DNA from 3 places in the Janthinobacterium sp. GW821-FHT03C08 genome. Region 1 is predicted to be linked to each of the others. Evidence: predicted binding sites of a transcription regulator. Region 1 holds the regulator's gene; each other region holds the start of a gene.
What was found. Region 1 encodes LexA, which represses DNA repair genes until DNA is damaged. Its sites were predicted from a motif close to ACTGTATNNNNATACAGT; they were not measured.
Positions count from the first base shown of each region.

Region 2: the regulator LexA is predicted to act here: its motif matches at 5,075-5,092, upstream of AC07VL_RS02045 (DNA topoisomerase IV subunit B).
Region 3: the regulator LexA is predicted to act here: its motif matches at 4,578-4,595, upstream of imuA (translesion DNA synthesis-associated protein ImuA).

Region 1 is NZ_JBWKUP010000010.1:13,813-20,077, reverse strand. It holds gene purF (amidophosphoribosyltransferase) at 1-1,325, shown strand, start outside; gene AC07VL_RS15510 (cystathionine gamma-synthase family protein) at 1,369-2,610, shown strand; gene lexA (transcriptional repressor LexA) at 2,829-3,464, opposite strand; gene rpsF (30S ribosomal protein S6) at 3,730-4,116, shown strand; gene priB (primosomal replication protein N) at 4,137-4,436, shown strand; gene rpsR (30S ribosomal protein S18) at 4,462-4,752, shown strand; gene rplI (50S ribosomal protein L9) at 4,780-5,235, shown strand; gene AC07VL_RS15480 (replicative DNA helicase) at 5,371-6,265, shown strand, end outside.
Region 2 is NZ_JBWKUP010000001.1:441,403-447,667, reverse strand. It holds gene AC07VL_RS02060 (hypothetical protein) at 1-224, shown strand, start outside; gene AC07VL_RS02055 (helix-turn-helix domain-containing protein) at 221-409, opposite strand; gene parC (DNA topoisomerase IV subunit A) at 594-2,948, opposite strand; gene AC07VL_RS02045 (DNA topoisomerase IV subunit B) at 2,998-4,995, opposite strand; gene kdpF (K(+)-transporting ATPase subunit F) at 5,459-5,548, shown strand; gene kdpA (potassium-transporting ATPase subunit KdpA) at 5,548-6,265, shown strand, end outside.
Region 3 is NZ_JBWKUP010000010.1:161,453-167,717, reverse strand. It holds gene AC07VL_RS16135 (MFS transporter) at 1-993, shown strand, start outside; gene AC07VL_RS16130 (GNAT family N-acetyltransferase) at 1,068-3,092, shown strand; gene AC07VL_RS16125 (putative Na+/H+ antiporter) at 3,145-4,410, opposite strand; gene imuA (translesion DNA synthesis-associated protein ImuA) at 4,616-5,326, shown strand; gene AC07VL_RS16115 (Y-family DNA polymerase) at 5,256-6,265, shown strand, end outside.

The DNA of each region.
Region 1 (6,265 bases):
CGGGCATCGGTCACTGTCGCTATCCGACGGCCGGTTCGTCGAGCGAAGAGGAAGCACAGCCGTTTTATGTGAATGCGCCGTTCGGCATCACCCTGGCGCACAATGGCAACCTGACCAACTGGGAACAGTTGAAGCAGGAAATGTTCAAGAACGACCGCCGCCACATCAATACCGATTCCGACTCGGAAGTGCTGCTCAACGTGCTGGCGCATGAAATCCAGGAAGCGACGACGGGCCTGAACCTGGACCCGGACGCCATCTTCAAGGCCGTTACCGTGCTGAACCGTCGCGTCAAGGGTGGCTATGCTGCCGTGGCGCAAATTGCCGGCGTGGGCTTGCTGGCCTTCCGCGACCCGCACGGCATCCGTCCGCTGTGCCTGGGCATCAATGAAAGCGAGCAGGGCACCGAGTACCTGATCGCCTCCGAATCCGTGGCCCTGGAAGGCATGGGCTTCCGTTTCGTGCGCGACATCGGCCCCGGTGAAGCCGTCTTCATCGATGCCGACAAGCAATTGCACAGCCGCCAATGCGCGGACAATGCCAGCCTGAATCCCTGCGTCTTCGAATTCGTCTACCTGGCCCGTCCCGACTCCGTCATCGACGGCGCTTCCGTGTACGCCACGCGCCTGAAAATGGGCGAATACCTGGCCGAAAAGATCCGCACCGAGCTGCCAGGCGTGCATATCGACGTGGTCATGCCGATTCCCGACTCCTCGCGTCCGGCCGCCATCCAGCTGGCCATGGCGCTGAACATCGAGTACCGCGAAGGCTTCATCAAGAACCGCTACATCGGCCGCACCTTCATCATGCCGGGCCAGGCGGCGCGCAAGAAGTCCGTGCGCCAGAAGCTCAACGCCATCCCGTCCGAATTCAAGGATAAAGTGGTGCTGCTGGTCGACGATTCCATCGTGCGCGGCACCACCAGCCGCGAAATCGTGCAGATGGCGCGCGAAGCGGGCGCAACGAAGGTCATCTTCGCCTCGGCCGCGCCGCCGGTCATCTTCCCGAACGTGTACGGCATCGACATGCCGACACGCGACGAGCTGATCGCCTACGGCCGCACGACGGAAGAAGTGTGCCGCGAAATCACGGCCGATTACCTGGTGTACCAGGATATCGGCGCGCTGAAGCAGGCCATCGCCGACGTCAACCCGGCCCTGACCAGCTTCGAGGCCTCGTGCTTCGACGGCGTGTACGTGACGGGCGACGTGTCGCAGGAATACCTGGACCGCCTGGAATATGCGCGCCACCATCCGAAGGCGGCAGCGCCGGAAGACACGCCACGTTCCCAGCTGAACCTGAACCTGGCAACGACAGAAGCGTAATTATCTTGCCCGGCTAGCGCCGGGCTTTTTTTGCTCCGCGATCATGAACGATAAAAAAAACTACGGCTTTACCACTACCATCCTGCATAACGACCGCCGCAAGGGCATCGAGCATGGCTCGCTGCACAAGCCCGTGCACACCTCCGTCGCGTTTGGTTACGCCGATGCGCGCCAGCTCGCGTCCGTGTTCCAGGGCAAGGAGCCGGGCTTCCGCTACGGCCGCCAGGGCAACCCGACCGTTTCCGCGCTGGAAGACAAGGTCAACAAGATGGAAGACGGCGTGGCGACCCTGTGCTTCGCCACCGGCATGGGCGCCATCGGCGCCGTGGTGCAGTCGCTGCTGCGCGCGGGCGACCACGTCGTGTCGTCGGCATTCCTGTTTGGCAACACCAACAGCCTGTGGCAAACGGTGACGGGGCAGGGCATAGGCGTGTCCTTCGTCGATGCCACCGATGTCGCCAACGTGGCGGCCGCCATCACGCCGACGACGCGGATTGTTTTCGTGGAAACCATCGCCAACCCGCGCACGCAGATCGCCGACCTGCAAAAAATCGGCGACCTGTGCCGCGAGAAGGGCATCCTGTATATCGTCGACAATACGATGACGACGCCCTACCTGTTCCGTCCGAAGGCCGTGGGCGCGGGCCTGGTGGTCAACGCTCTGACGAAATCCATCGGCGGCCACGGCAATGCGCTGGGCGGCAGCTTGACGGACACGGGCGTGTTCGACTGGACGCAGTATCCGAATATTTTCGAGAATTACAAGAAGGCGGCGCCCGCGCAATGGGGCATTGCGCAAATCCGCGCCAAGGCCTTGCGCGACTTCGGCGCCTCCTTGGGGCCGGAAGCGGCGCACCATATCGCCGTCGGCGCGGAAACCATGGCCTTGCGCATGGACCGCACCTGCTCGAATGCCCTGGCGCTGGCCACCATACTGGCCGCCGACCCGCGCGTGGCCGCCGTGCATTATCCCGGCTTGCCGTCGCACCCGCAGCATGCGCTGGCCAGCGAGCTGTTCCGCAGCTATGGCTCGCTGTTCAGCTTTGAGTTGATGGATGGCATCGACTGCTTCGATTTCCTCAACCGCCTGAATCTGGCCATTCCCGCAAGCAACCTGGGCGACACGCGCACCCTGGTCATTCCCGTCGCCCACACGATTTTCTATGAGATGGGGGCCGAGCGCCGCGCCAGCATGGGCATCGCCGAATCGCTGATCCGCGTCTCCGTCGGCATCGAGGACGAGGTGGATCTGCTCGAGGATTTCCGCCAGGCACTTGATGTCTAAGTTGCCGGACAAATGAAAAGGGCCGCAACAGTCATGCTGTTGCGGCCCTTTGTTTTTCGCCGTTCAATGGTAATGTCTTCGTGCCTTCAGAAACCGTAGCGGGCAAGCCCAATATCGGGTTGAGTAGCGGAGCTGTACATTGTACGGGGGGCGCCCAGCTAGCGAGCAACGGATGCCCGAGAGTGGGCTGCGCAGTAGGTTTATGAGGGCGCGTTCAATCAATGCCAGCTGCGCATCAAGCCCACGGCCAGGCCTTCCAGGGCAAATTCATCTTCCGGTGACACGGTGATGACCTTGAAGTCGGGGTTTTCCGGCAGCAGTTCGATGACGGAGCCCGTCTTCTTGTAGCGCTTGACGGTGACTTCGTCGCCGATGCGGGCGACGACGATCTGGCCGTTCTTGGCGCTGTCGACCTTCTTCACGGCCAGCAAGTCGCCATCCATGATGCCGGCGTCGCGCATGGACCAGCCGCGCACCTTCAGCAGGAAGTCGGGCTTGGCCGAAAACAGGGCCGGGTCGACGTTGTAGCTCGCTTCCAGGTTTTCCTGCGCCAGGATGGGTGAACCGGCTGCCACGCGGCCGATCAGGGGCAGCGACATCAGCAGCGCTGCCGGCACCTTCGCCGGCAGCGTTTCGGCCGCCGCGCCGATCAGGCGGATGCCGCGCGAGGTGCCGGGCGAAATCTCGATCGCGCCCTTGCGGGCCAGGGCCTGCAAATGCTCTTCGGCCGCGTTGGCCGATTTGAAGCCCAATTCATTGGCGATCTCGGCACGGGTGGGAGGAAAGCCCGTATTTTCAATCGCGTCCTTGATCAGGTTCAGGATTTGTTCTTGTCGTGCTGTCAGCTTGATCATGAGCGGTGGGTGCATACTAAAATGCTGTCTATATGAACAGTCTGTATTTTTGTACAGTATCGCCCACTATGCAAGGGGATTTCGGGCTTTTTCGCCGATTTTCAAAGAAAACCTGCTATCGGGGCAAGAAAGGTGGCGGCCGGCAGGCGCGGCGCAAGCAATCATTGAATAGTTCGCAAAAGGCGGTTATAATCTTCGGCTGACCTTCCCACACCCGTCTTGACGCCGGGGTGGGCGATTATCAATCCGACCTGAAGGAGTTTGCATGCGTCATTATGAAATAGTCTTTATCGTCCATCCGGACCAAAGCGAGCAAGTGCCCGCGATGATCGAACGCTACAAAGCCAGCGTAACCACCCGCGGCGGTTCGGTTCACCGCGTGGAAGATTGGGGCCGCCGTCAAATGGCTTACTCGATCCAAAAGCTGCCTAAAGCACACTACATCTGCCTGAACATCGAATGCGACAACGAGACCCTGGTCGAGTTGGAAACAGCATTCAAATTCAATGATGCCGTGTTGCGTCACCTGACCGTTAAAATGAAGAAAGCTGAAACAGCTCCTTCGCCGATGATGAAATCGGTACAACGCGAAGACGCGGCCAAAAGCCACCGCACCGAAGCACCAGCAGCCGCTCCAGCCGCAGCCGCTTAATTTTTGACCAGGATCGTGCGCTGAACCAGCTACAAGTAACCGCCATCATTGCCGAGCGCGAAATATTGCGCTATACCCCGGCAGGGCTGCCGATTGTGAATGCAGTATTGCAACACAGTTCGCAGCAGATGGAAGCAGGAATTGCCCGTTTGACCGAGTTTGATGTTGCCGCGCTAGCCGCTGGCGAAATCTCAGGCCGGTTCAGCCAGGCAAGCTTGGGTGGGGTGTATCAGTTCACGGGTTTCCTGGCCAGAAAGAGCCGCAACAGCAAGAGTTTGGTGTTTCACATCATTGATTTTAGTGCAGTCATTCCCGACTAGCGCATTTTAGATACAGGAGCCTGACATGGCATTCGGTAAAAAGTTCGACAAAAATAAGCTCAAGCTTAAAGAAAAACGCAAACAGCAAAACCCTTTGTTCAAACGTAAGAAGTTCTGCCGCTTCACGGCAGCTCACGTTGAGCAAGTCGACTACAAAGACGTCGACACGCTGAAAGACTTCGTCCAGGAAAACGGCAAGATCATGCCAGCACGCCTGACCGGTACCAAAGCGCACTACCAGCGCCAAGTCGACACCGCAATCAAGCGCGCTCGCTTCCTCGCGCTGCTGCCATACACCGATCTGCACCACGCTTAATCGGTCAGATATTCCTGGAGAAGAACTATGCAAATCATTCTGTTAGAAAAAGTTGTAAACGTCGGTAACCTCGGCGAAGTCGTCAAAGTCAAAGACGGTTACGCACGTAACTTCCTGATCCCGCAACGCCTGGCACGTCGTGCTACGGCAACCGCCGTGGCTGAATTCGAAGTCAAGCGCGCCGAACTGGAAAAAGCTGCAGCTGCCAAACTGGCCGCATCGCAAGCCCAAGGCGAAAAACTGAGCGGTCTGACCGTTCAAGTTGCTCAAAAAGCTGGCGTCGATGGCCGTCTGTTCGGTTCCGTCACCAACTTCGACATCGCTGAAGCGCTGACCAAGCAAGGTTTTGCTGTTGAAAAAGCACAAATCCGCATGCCTACCGGCCCGTTGAAGATCGTTGGCGAGCACAACGTTTCGGTTGCTCTGCACACCGACGTGGTTGTGGAAGTTGTTATCGCTGTCGTACCAGACGCGAACGCGTAATCGTCTGCGGGCCTGGCCCGCACGCGCTGCCGCACTATGAAAAGCCGGGTTCGCCCGGCTTTTTTGTGGCCTTTTTTTCGCTCAATTTCAGCCCTTTATTTTTGCCAGCACGCCGAAGCGGGTATAATTCGCGCCATGAACGCCCCCTCTGATCCGCAACTGGATTCCCTCCGTATTCCGCCGCATTCGATCGAAGCAGAACAATCCGTCATCGGTGGTCTGCTGCGCGACAATGCCGCGTATGACCGCATCGCCGATTTCATGCATGCGGAGGATTTCTATCGCTATGACCATCGCATCATCTTCGAGCAAATCGTCAAGATGGTTAACGCTTCCAAGCCAGCCGATGTCATTACTGTTTTTGAAACCCTGACCCAGCTCGGCAAGGCCGAGGATGTGGGCGGACTCGCTTACCTGAACGCCATGGCGCAAAACACGCCATCGGCCGCGAATATCCGGCGCTATGCCGAGATCGTGCGCGACCGCGGCGTGCTGCGCAAACTCATCACCGTCGCCGACGATATCTCCGGCACGGCCTTCAGCCCGCAGGGCAAGGAAGTCAAGCAGATGCTTGACGAGGCCGAGTCAAAGATTTTCGCCATCGCCGAAGAGGGCGCGCGCGGCGCCCAGGGCTGGACCGCCATCCAGCCTTTGCTGACGCAGGTGGTCGAGCGCATCGACGAACTGTACAGCCGCGACAACCAGAGTGAAATCACGGGCGTGCCCACCGGTTTCATCGACCTGGACCGCATGACCTCCGGTCTGCAGCCGGGCGACCTGGTGATCGTGGCGGGACGTCCGTCGATGGGCAAGACGGCGTTTTCCGTCAACATCGGCGAGAACGTGGCCATCGACAGCGGCTTGCCCGTGGCCGTGTTCTCGATGGAGATGGGCGGCGCCCAGCTGGCCATGCGTATGCTCGGCTCCGTCGGGCAGCTGGACCAGCACCGCCTGCGCACGGGCCGCCTGAACGACGAAGACTGGCCACGCCTGACGAATGCCATCCAGAAGATGAACGATGCGCAGCTGT
Region 2 (6,265 bases), on a different contig from region 1:
GCAAGGTGCTGGAGTTTGGCGCGCCCGCCGGCGCCATGGCGCAAGGTGAGGTGACATTGACGTCCATGGCGCCCGGCCCCGACGACCGTCCCCGCGCTGGCCCCGTTACCCGGCTGGTGCCCCTGGGCATGGGCCGCTATGCGCTCAGTGATGCTGGCGGGGCGCAGGACGTGATCGACATCGTCGAAGCGACGCCCGACGTGCTGCGCCTGGCGCGGCATTAAGGCTGGACGCGCAGCTTGTGCGCGAGCGCCGTGCGGTTGCCCACACCCAGCTTCTGGTAAATAGCATGCAGCTGGTTGCGCACGGTGGCCGGCGACTTGCCCAGTTCCCTGGCGATGCTTTTATACGGCAAGCCTTCGGCCGCCATGGCCGCCACCAGCCGTTCTGCCGGTGTCAGGCGCTGCATGGCGGCCTACCTGAAACGTTGTGTGTCATCCTTGCTCTCCTGTCCGTGGGCGGCATGCCGGTAGCCTGCCTGCAGGGATAACGGGAGCACGGCGCCTATCTGTAAAATTATTTTCTCTGCTGTCAGATGCGATGGACGAAAAAAAAGACAGGCGAACCTGTCTTTTCGTGTGGCGCGATGGCGGTCAGCCGATGGCTGCCATCGATACCGGCTTCAGCTTGGCCGCCAGCTGCTTGCCCTTGCGCGCGCGCTTGCCGAAATGGTCGGCCAGGGCGGTGGCGCCCAGCGATGCTTCCTGCGGTTTCGACGCCCGGCCGATACCCGAGACCACCACGCCGCGCTGCGTGATCGGCTGCACGGCCAGCAGCTTGTCCTTGCCTTCCAGGTCGATCAGCTTCACGCCCGTGCCGCCCTTGGACAGGGTTTTCATTTCATCGAGGCCGAATACCAGCAGGCGCGCGCCTTCCGTCAGGCAGGCCACGGCGCTGGCCGCGTCCGGGATGATTTTCGGTTCGAGCGGTACGTCGCCATCGTCCAGCGACATGAAGGCCTTGCCGCCTTTCAGGCGGCTGACCATGTCGCCCGCCTTGGCGATGAAGCCGTAGCCGGCGCTCGACGCGAGCAGCAAACTGGTGGCGCCATTGCCCGCAAAATAATGCAGGATGCGCACGGCGTTGCCCGGCGTACCGCCGCTCAGGTCGCACAAAGTGGTGATCGGCACGCCGTCGCCACGGGCGTTGGGCAGCGCCGAAACGGGGACGGAATAGATCCTGCCGTTATTGCCAAAGCCCAGCAGGGTGTCGACCGTGCGGCACTCGAAGGCGCCATGCAGGGAGTCGCCCGCCTTGAACGTGAACTGCGCCGCATCGTGGCCGATGCCGGTGCGCGCGCGCACCCAGCCTTTTTCCGAAATGATGACTGTGACGGGTTCGTCGACCACCTTCTGTTCGGCCACGGCTTTTTGTGCTTCCTCGATCAGGGTGCGGCGCGCGTCGCCGAACTGCTTGGCGTCCGCCTCGATCTCGCGGATGATGGCACGCTTCATCGAACCCGGGTTATCGAGCAGGTCCTGCAGCGACTTTTCTTCCTTGCGCAGCTCGGCCAGCTCCTGCTGGATCTTGATGGTTTCCAGGCGCGCCAGCTGGCGCAAACGGATTTCCAGGATATCGTCGGCCTGGCGCTCGGACAGTTTGAACGCCTCGATCAGTGCCGCCTTCGGCTCGTCCGAATTGCGGATGATCTGGATCACCTTGTCGATATTGAGCAGGATCGCTTCGCGTCCTTCCAGGATATGGATGCGGTCCTTGACCTTGCCCAGCTTGTAGCCGGTGCGGCGGGTGACGGTGGTGAAGCGGAAATCGATCCACTCGCGCAGGATGTCGCCCAGGCCCTTCTGGCGCGGACGTCCATCGCCGCCGATCATCACCAGGTTGATCGAGGTCGACGATTCCAGCGAGGTATGCGCCAGCAGCATCAGCATGAATTCCGTCTGGTCCTGGTTCTTCGACTTCGGCTCGAACACGAGGCGTACGGGCGCGGCGCGGCCCGATTCGTCGCGGATGGTGTCGAGCGAATTGAGGATCAGGGCCTTCAGGGCCACCTGTTCCGGCGACAGGGCCTTCTTGCCCAGCTTGATCTTCGGATTCGTCAGTTCCTCGATTTCTTCCAGCACCTTTTGCGACGAGGTACCCGGCGGCAGCTCCGTCACGACGGCTTGCCACTGGCCGCGCGCCAGTTCCTCGATCTTCCAGCGGGCGCGCACTTTCATGCTGCCACGGCCGCTCGCGTACATGTCCTGGATCTGCGAGGGCGGCGTGATGATCTGGCCGCCGCCGGGGAAGTCCGGGCCGGGCATGATGGCCATCAGTTCGGCGTGCGTGATCTTCGGATCGCGGATCATGGCGACCGCCGCCTTGGCCACTTCCGTCAGGTTGTGCGACGGGATTTCCGTCGCCAGGCCCACGGCGATGCCGGAGGCGCCGTTCAGCAGCACCATCGGCAGGCGCGCCGGCAGCAGCTTCGGTTCTTCCGTGGAGCCGTCATAGTTGGGCTGGAAATCCACCGTGCCCATGCCGATTTCGTCCATCAGCAGCTTGGCGATCGGCGTCAGGCGCGCTTCCGTGTAACGCATGGCCGCCGCGCCGTCGCCGTCGCGCGAGCCGAAGTTGCCCTGGCCATCGATGAGCGGGTAGCGCAGCGAGAAATCCTGCGCCATGCGCACCAGCGCGTCGTACACGGACTGGTCGCCGTGCGGGTGCAACTTACCCAGCACGTCGCCCACCACGGCCGCCGATTTGCGCGGCTTCGCCGTGGAATTCAATCCCAGCTCATTCATCGCATACAGGATGCGGCGCTGCACGGGCTTCTGGCCATCGCAGACGTCGGGCAGGGCGCGGCCCTTGACGACGGAGATGGCGTAGTCGAGATAGGCACGCTCGGCGAAGGTGGACAGGGTCAGCGCTTCGCCGTCGAATACCGGTTCATCCGGTTCGATCGGCTCAGGCTGGGCATCGTCAAATAAATTGGTTTGTGTGGACATGGTTTATCTTGCAACTAAGGTTATCTTTTGGGGGCGCAAACTGCCAGGATCAGATGTCGGCCTCGGCTTCATTGCCGTGTTCCTCGATCCAGGCGCGGCGTCCTGCCGCCTCGCCCTTGCCCATCAGCATATTGAAGCGGGCGGCGGACGTCATGTGGTCGATTTCGCCCAGGGTCACGGGCAGCAGGCGGCGCGTGTCCGGGTTCATCGTCGTTTCCCACAGCTGTTCCGCATTCATCTCGCCCAGGCCCTTGAAGCGCGAGATGGACCAGGCGCCCTGCTTCACGCCTTCCTTGCGCAGCTTGTCCTCGATGGCCAGCAGTTCGCCATCGTCGAGCGCGTAGATTTTCTGCATCGGCTTCTTGCCGCGCGCGGGCGCGTCGACGCGGTACAGGGGCGGACGGGCGATGCAGATGTGGCCCTTGTTGATCAGCGCGGGGAAGTGCTTGAAGAACAGCGTCAGCAGCAGTACCTGGATGTGCGAGCCATCCACGTCCGCATCGGACAGGATGCAGATCTTGCCATAGCGTAGGCCGGACAGGTCGGGCGTGTCGCCGATGCTGTGCGGGTCGACGCCGATGGCCACCGCGATATCGTGGATCTCGTTATTGGCGAACAGGCGGTCGCGGTCCGTTTCCCACGAATTCAAGACCTTGCCGCGCAGTGGCAGGATGGCCTGGAATTCCTTGTCGCGGCCCATCTTGGCCGAACCACCCGCCGAGTCGCCCTCGACGAGGAACAGTTCATTGCGCGCGATGTCCGACGATTCGCAGTCCGTCAGCTTGCCCGGCAGGACGGCCACGCCCGAGGATTTTTTCTTTTCCACTTTCTGCAGCGAGCGCTGGCGCGACTGCGCCTGCTTGATCACCAGCTCGGCCAGCTTCTTGCCGTAGTCGACGTGCTGGTTCAGCCACAGTTCCAGCGGCGGCTTGGTGAAGGTCGAGACGAGGCGCACGGCGTCGCGCGAGTTCAGGCGTTCCTTGATCTGGCCCTGGAATTGCGGGTCCAGCACTTTCGCCGACAGCACGAAGGAAGCGCGCGCGAACACGTCTTCAGGCAGCAGTTTCACGCCTTTCGGCAGCAACGAGTGCATCTCGACGAAGTTTTTCACGGCGCCGAACAGGCCGTCGCGCAAGCCCGATTCATGCGTGCCGCCGTTCGAGGTGGGAATCAGGTTGACATACGATTCGCGCACGATGGCGCCTTCTTCCGTCCACGCGACCACCCAGGCGGCGCCTTCGCCTTCGGCAAAGCCTTCCGAGTCCGGACCCGCATATTGCGCGCCTTCGAACAGGGGAATCAGGGTTTCGCCATTCGATACCTGCGCCAGCGATTCGGTCAGGTAGCCGCGCAAGCCTTCCGCGTACAGCCAGGTCTGCGTATCGCCCGTCTTGGCATTGGTGAGGGTGACGGTGACGCCGGGCAGCAGCACGGCTTTCGAGCGCAGCAGGCGTTGCAGCTCGGTTTGCGAAATGTTCGGCGAATCAAAATACTTCGGATCGGGCCAGGCAGTGACGCGCGTACCGGACTTCTTGCCGTCGCGCGGGGCAGGGCGGGAATTCAGCGGCTCGATCACGTCGCCGTTGGCAAACACCATGTGATGCAAGCCGTTGCCGTCGCTTTCCTTGCGCCAGACAGTGATTTCCAGGCGCGAGGACAGCGCATTGGTGACGGACACGCCGACGCCGTGCAAGCCGCCCGAGAACGCGTAGGCCCCGCCCGAACCCTTGTCGAACTTGCCGCCCGCGTGCAGCCGCGTAAACACGATTTCCACCGTCGGCACGCCCTCTTCCGGGTGCAGGCCGACGGGAATGCCGCGGCCATTGTCTTCGACGGTGATGCTGCCATCCGTGTTTTGCGTCACGGCGATATGCGTGCAATGACCGCCCAGCGCCTCGTCGGAGGCATTGTCGATCACTTCCTGAATGATGTGCAGCGGATTTTCAGTGCGGGTGTACATCCCCGGGCGCTGCTTGACGGGTTCCAGTCCTTTCAGGACACGGATGGATGATTCGCTGTAGTCGGATGCTGGTTTTTTAGTGGCCATACGTGTTCAAGCTAAATAAAGACTAGGGTTGGAACGCCAGGCCGGGGCACTGCGCGGCGCAGTGACAGCGGCGGCGATAACTGTATGAATATACAGTATATCCCGTCCAGCGTCACTGGGGGAGGGCAGTGCGGCAGGCTAGGCGTCCTTGTGCGGACGCTCGCGCATTCTATCTTGTCCCGCGAGCAATAGCGCTACTCCGGGGCAACAACGGTGCGCCATGCGCGCGGTTTGGCGCCAATTGTGAAGGATTTTATGCGGTAAAGCCGCCATTTTTACATCTTGTTTACAGCCGCCTCCCCAGTCTTTACGAATTTTTTAGACCCTTTTGGCTAATCTGCTCACTATCAAAACAAACCTGTATGAGGGTGGGAATGGACATCGTGTATCTCGGCTTGATTGCCGTTTTTTTCGTCGTGGTGGCCGGCTTTGCCGTGGCCTGCGACAAACTGGGGAGCGTCAAATGAATGCCTTTTATGTGCTGGGCGCCGTTGTCTCGGCCGGCCTGCTCGTGTATCTGCTGGTGGCGCTGCTGAAGGCGGAGGAGCTGTGATGACGACGCAATCGATACTGTTATTGGCCGCTTTCCTTCTCGTGCTGCTGGCGGCCGCCTATCCGCTGGGCCTGTACATGGCCAAGGTGGCCGGCGACGGCCCCGTGCGCGGCCTGGGCTGGCTGCAAAAACTGGAAAACCTGCTGTACCGCTGGTCCGGTCTGCCCGCCGACAAGGCCATGGGCTGGAAAGGCTATGCCATCGCCCTGATCGTCTTCAATACCGTGGGCGCTTTCTTTGTCTACGGGCTGCAGCGCCTGCAGGGCTTTTTGCCCTTGAATCCACAGGGACTCGGCGCCGTCAGCCCCGATTCCTCGTTCAATACCGCCATCAGCTTCGTCGCCAACACCAACTGGCAGGGCTACGGCGGCGAACAGACCATGAGCTACCTGACGCAGATGCTGGGCATGGCGTGCCAGAACTTCTTCTCGGCAGCCACCGGCATTGCCGTGATCTTCGCGCTGGTGCGCGGCTTTGCCTCGCGCTCGGGCAAATCGATCGGCAATTTCTGGGTCGACCTGGTGCGCTCCACGCTGTACATCCTGCTGCCGCTGTCCCTGGCCCTGTCCGTCGTCTTCATGGGCGAAGGCATGATCCAGAATTTTTCCGCCTACAAGGAAGTGACCCTGCTCGACCAGGTGGCGTATGAAACGCCGAAGGTGACGGCTGACGGCCAAGCCGTGCTCGATGCGGCAGGCAAGCCCGTGATGGAGGCGC
Region 3 (6,265 bases), 150 kb from region 1:
CGCAAGCTCGTGCTCACCGGCAATACCTTGTTCCTGCTGGCCACCCTGACGGTGCCGCTGTGCGCCACCATCGAGCAATTCCTGCTGGCGCGCTTCGTGCAGGGCATGGGTTGCTGCTTCGTGTTTGTCGGCTATGCCATGATCCACGAACTGTTCGACGACATGGCGGCCGTCAAGCTCAGCAGCATCCTGTCGAGCACCACCATCCTCGCGCCCCTGGCCGGCCCTATCCTCGGCAGCGCCATCATCAGCCGGCTCGACTGGCGCTACGTCTTTTTCTGCTCCGGCCTGCTGGCGCTGCTGTCCTTGCTGGGCCTGTTCAAGACCATGCCGCGCACGGCAGCGCCGCGCGCGCGCCCGGACCTGGCCGCCATCGCGCGCAGCTATGCCGCCATTTTCAGCAACGGACGCTTCATGTTCGGCATGTTTACGGCCGGGCTGGCCACCGTGCCCCTGACGGCCTGGATCGGCTTTTCGCCCATCTTCGTGCTGCAGGAGATGGGCGCGTCCTACGCCACGTATATCGCCCTGCAGTGCGTGATCCTGTCCGGCTTCGTGCTCAGCAGCATCGCCATCCAGCGCCTGCGGCAGGACTTCCCCCTCGTCGCCCTGCTGCGCCTGGGCGGGCTGATCGCGGCTGCCGGCATGCTGGGGGCGGGCCTGGGCCGCCATCACGTCGATGTGTTTGCCGCTTGCATGTTTGTCTATTCCATCGGTTTCGGCCTGTTCAACGGAGCCCTGATCCGCAGCGCGATTACGGCCAGCAAGGAAGCGATGACCTTGACGACGGCCGCCATGAGCTTGCTGTACTGCATCTATTTATCCGCATGGCTGCAGCTGTACAACGTGCTGTGCCAGCGCTTCGGCTATGCGCTGGAAACGTACGCGCTGCTGAATCTCCCCGTCATCGTGGTTATCGTGGCCTGCCTGCTGCTGTTTACGCGGGGCATGGCGGGACGCCGGGAAAGCGAGGTGCGGCTGGCCCGGCATTGATGGCGCCACGGTGCGCGTGTTGTGGATTACCTGGACGAAATTACCTACACTCTCCTGCGGAAGATGGTGCGCTCATGAAAATAGATGACCTGGCTTCGAAACACGATCAAGCAACGATTTTCAACCTGGAATACGAGTTCCGCATCAATAAGCTGAAGCTCGATTTCATCGCCCTGGCCGATGCGGGGCCGGCGGACGCGGACGCCGGCCGCCTGGCGGGGGAGCACCAGGCCGGCCTTGCCGCCCTGCGCAGCTTCATCGCCGCCAATTTCACGCATTTCAATGCGGCCAGCTGTTCCTCGCTGAGCGCCATCCCCACGCGCGCGCTGGGCGACGACGAGCGTTACGTGCACCGCATCTGGATGGGCGGGCCGTTGCCGGCTATCGCGGCCCAGGCCATCGTGCAATGGGGCGCGGCGCTGGACGAGGTGCTGCACAATGGCGGCGCGCCATACGTGTCCATCCTGTGGGTGTGGGATGCGGCCCAGCTGCGCGGCGATGCGCGTTTCAGCCCGACGGGCGGCGCGGGGCGCTACACGATAGGACGCTACGCCATCGGCGGCACGACCCTGCACATCAATTCGCTGCGCGCGCTGGCGCTGGACTTTGTCCCGGCGCGCTTCGGCATACTCGATGCCCTGCATGCGCAGCGCTACTTCGCCACCCTGTCCGATTATTTCCGCATCCTCATCATGTGCGAGTACGGCGGCATGTACATGGATGTCGACACGATCCCGCACAATCCGGCGACGATTTTCCTGATGAAGCCGGAGGTGCCCGATTATTTCCAGCGCCACGCGGACGCCGGGGGAGGGCGCCGCCACGTCAGCTGGATGAACCTGTTTCTTGATGAAACGGGCATGCTGATCGCCAGGAAGAACGACGCGGCGCTGCGTTTGATCCAGCGCAATGTGAACCGTGCTTATGCGGACATCGATGGCGCCATCCCCCGTTCCTGTCCGCAATTCGAGGCGCGGCTGTTCGGCCAGTTCTATGCCCAGTGGAAGCAGCACCTGGGCCGCACCATGCTCAGCCATGCCGAGTTCTACCAGCGCTATTGCGTGCTCTACGACGGCGCGCCGGAAGCGGTGGTGGGCGGCATCCGCGGCATGCGCCTGCTGGTCGACATCATTACCGATACGCATATCCCGCTCAGCGAGGAAGAGGCGCGCGCGTATGCCCGCTGCATCGCGCAGCTCGACGAGATCGGCTGGCAACTGGACGATCCTTTGAGCCTGGTCAACATCGTCGACGTGTTCGACATCGAGGAAGCGCCGCGCATGGCCTATGCGGCCCAGCTGCGCGCGGAAATCGACCATTTCCACTATTACTCGGTGCTGTCGCACGACCCGCAGCTGGACCGCGTGAATGACGTCTTTTGCCGCTACCTGCTGGCGCACCGGTCGCGGCATATTGCTTCCGGCGCCTTCTGGCGTCCCACCGTGGGCCGTCACGGCAGCCGCCTGCCGGCCGTGCATGAGGTGGCCGTGCCCGAAGACGAGGGCTTGCTGTCGCATGCGCCGCTCAGGCTGGTGCCCGGCAGCCTGCTGGGCGAGGAAGCGAAGAACCGCATGGCGAAGCTGCTGTTTGCCACCAGCTACCTGGAATATTGTTCGTTTGGTAATAAACTCAATCTGCAGTTCGTCGAACTGCAGCGGCGGCAGAATATCGACCCGTATCTGCAGCACATCCACGGCCTGCACGACGAGGACGAGCGCTTCATCGGCTTTTTCACGGCCGCCACCATGGACGAGTTCCAGGCTTGCGGGGCCGTCTCGTATTACCGCGACGACATGAAGGCGCTTGACGACGCGTATGACCGGTTCGTGCTGCAACATGCGCGCGCCGGCGACTGCTTCGTCAGCAGCCTGGCCATCGACGAGAAATACCGGGGACAGGGCTTGTTCAAGCAGATGTTCCATGCCATCCGCGACCTGGCCAGGGGCAAGGGCTGCACGCGCATCAGCCTGACGGTATGGGAAAAGAGCGAAGCGCTGCAAGTGTACCTGCACAAGGGATTTCGCAGCGTGGGCACCTTCGACTATGCCTACAGCCTGTTCTACGACCGGCTGCATTTCCTCGTGTATGAGGGAAATTGATTTGGGGAACTGACGGGAGCAGGGGCGGCCGGCAGCCGCCCCGTGTTGAGACTTACAGGGCCAGGAAGGCGAGCGCGGCCACGGCCGTGGGCAGCAGGGCGCCCGCCAGCAGACCGACGGCGCCGATCGATTCATCCTTGAAGCCGCGGCGCAGCAGGGCCACGCCGGCCGGGTTCGGCGCATTGGCGATGACGGTCAGGCCGCCGCCGGCCACGGCGCCCGCCATCAGCATGTATTTCGCTTCGTCCGTCATGCCGACGATCAGCGAACCCAGGTAGGTGAGGGCCGCATTGTCCGTGATCGCCGTCAAGCCCAGGGCGCCGAAGAACAGGGCCAGCGGTTTCAGGCTGGAAACGATGGGCTGCAGCCACCATTGCTGCATGCCGCCCAGCACCACCAGGCCGCCGAGGAAGAAGCCGACCAGCAAGCCTTCCTTCAGGATCAGCGGGCTTTGATAGCGCTCATACGCCTGCACGAAGCCGAGGAAGAACAGGAACAGGCCGATGAACAGCACGGGATGATGTGCCAGGGTAACGACGCCGGCCAGCACGATCATGTGCACGAGGCTGACGGCCAGCGGCACTTTCGGCGCTTCCACCTCGCCGGCCTTCGGCTTGATGTCGGAGGTGTTGCTGTGCAGATATTTACGCAGCAATATGCTCACGCCCGTGGCGTTGACCAGCACGGCGATGGCGGCCTTCCAGCCGAAATGGCTGGCCATGTAGGCGCTGTCCCAGTTCCACGTGGTGGCTACCATCAGCACGGGCGGCGCCGCGTACGAGGTGAGGGTGCCGCCGATGGAAACGTTGACGAACAGCACGCCCAAGGCGCCGTATTTCAGCCATTCGGGGATGCCTGGACGGAAGATTTGCGGCGCCAGCATCAGCGCGGCCAGGGTCATGGCGGCTGGTTCCGTGATCAGGGAGCCCGTCAGGGGCACGAGCGCCAGGCCCAGCCAGACGAGGGCCAGTTCTGTGCGCAGCGGCATCACGCGCGCCACGCCTTTCAACAGGCGCTGCACGGCGTCGAGCACGGGGCGCGAGGCGGCCACCACCATGACGACGAAGACGAACAGCGGTTCCGTGTAATGGCGCGATTCGGCATACTCGATGGCCGCATCGCTGCCCGAGACAAAGGCCATGATGATGATCAGGATGAAGGCCCAGAAACCGAACACGACTTCCACTTCGCCCAGCAGATGCAGCAAGCCCGCATGGCGGGGGTGGCGCCGCGATAATGTCTCAAACGACTTGGCGGCGAAGGTGTGGATGAGCGCAAGGCCGAAGATGATGGCGCTGATGATTTGGATGGTGGTCAAATGCGTTTCCTTATGGACGGAGGAAGCCGCCCGGTGCATTGCCGAGCGGTAAGGAGAGTGCTTATGGTACAGCAATCCCTGCAAAAAACGGGGTTTTTCGGACATGGCGGAGCGGCCCCGGCAGGCATTCAGCCAGATAAGCCTTGCCAAAAGCGGGTGCGGATAGTACTGTATATGCATACAGTATTCATCTTCATATTCAATCATGCAACATTCTCAATTGATGGCGTCGCCGGAAGCCCTGCACCCGTCCTTGTGGCGCGCCTCGCAGCTGGGCCAGGGCGCCACGCGCTGCCTGGATACGGGCTTTGCCGCCTTGTCCGCGCAGCTGCCTGGCGGCGGCTGGCCCAGCGGCAGCCTCATCGACCTGCTGGTGCAGCAGGCGGGCAGCGGCGAATTGCGCCTGCTGGCGCCCGCCCTGGCGCAGCTGGCGGGGCAGCCCATCGTGCTGCTGCAGCCGCCCCATCCGCCGCAGGCGCTGGCGCTGGCCGCGCAGGGGCTGGCGCCGTCGCAGCTGCTGTGGCTCAAGAGCGCCAGCAGCAAGGATGCCCTGTGGGCGGCAGAAAACATCTTGCGCAGCGGCACGTGCGGCGCCCTGCTGTTCTGGCAATCGCACGTACGCGCCGACAGCCTGCGCCGGCTGCATCTGGCGGCGCAGTCGGGCAACACCCTGTTCTGCATGCTGCGCCCCTTGCACGGCGCGCAGGATGCGTCGCCGGCGCCCTTGCGCCTGTCCGTGCGCCCGGCCGCCGGCGGCATCGAGATCGGCTTCATCAAGCGCCGGGGACCGCAGCGCGACGCGCCGTTGTTCCTGCCCCTGCAACCTCCTTCTTTATTGCTGCGCCATGCGACTCTGGATCGGCCTGTACCTGCCCCGGCTCCCGCTCGAAGTATTTTGCCCGCGCTGGTCGGCTGACAGCCTCGGCGTAGTACTGGAGCAGGAGCAAGTGATGGCCGTGTCGCCGCTGGCGCGGGCGGCGGGCATCCGGCCGGGCATGCGCCGCGCGGGCGCACTGATGCTGGCGCCGCAGGCGCGTTTGCACGAGCGTTCGCCCGAACTGGAAGCGCAGGCCCTGCAGGCGGTGGCGCTGGCGCTGCTGCAATACTCGCCGCAGGTGGCGCAGGGCGAGGAAGCGACCCTGCTCGTCGACGCGGGCGCCAGCCTGCGCCTGTTCGGCGGCGTGCGCGCCCTGTGCAGGCAGATTGCGGCCAGCCTGCGCGCATTGGGCTACACGGCCCAGCTGTCGTGCGCCCCCACGGCACGGGGCGCCTGGCTGCTGGCGCGCGCCGGGACGCGCCGGGGCCGCGTGCTGGGCATGGAGAGTCTCGTGCGCCGCCTCGACGGCCTGCCATGCGCCTTGCTGCCGCCCGCGCGCCCCTGGCTCGACTGGTTCGACGGCATCGGCTGCCGCACCCTGGGACAGCTGCGCCACTTGCCCCGGCCCGGCCTGCAGCGCCGCTGCGGCGCCGCCTTGCTGGCCATGCTCGACGATGCGCATGGCCACGGCACGGAACTGTACGTCTGGCTCGAAGCGCCGCCCACGTTCCGCGCCAGCCTGGAACTGTTCGACCGCGTGGAGCACACGGACGCGCTGCTGTTCGGCGCGCGCCGCCTGCTGCAGCAGATGACGGGCTGGCTGTGCGCGCGGCAATTCGCCGTCGAGCGCATCCAGTTGCTGCTGGCCCACGAGCGGGGCAGGGTGGCGCGCCCGCCCACCGTCATCGACCTGGCCTTGGGCGAGGCCGTCTGGCGCGACGAGCACTTGGTGCGATTGCTCAAGGAGCGCCTGGCGCAGCTGGTGCTGGAGGCGCCCGTGATCGGCCTGAGCCTGGAAGCGCTGCAGGTGCAGCCCAT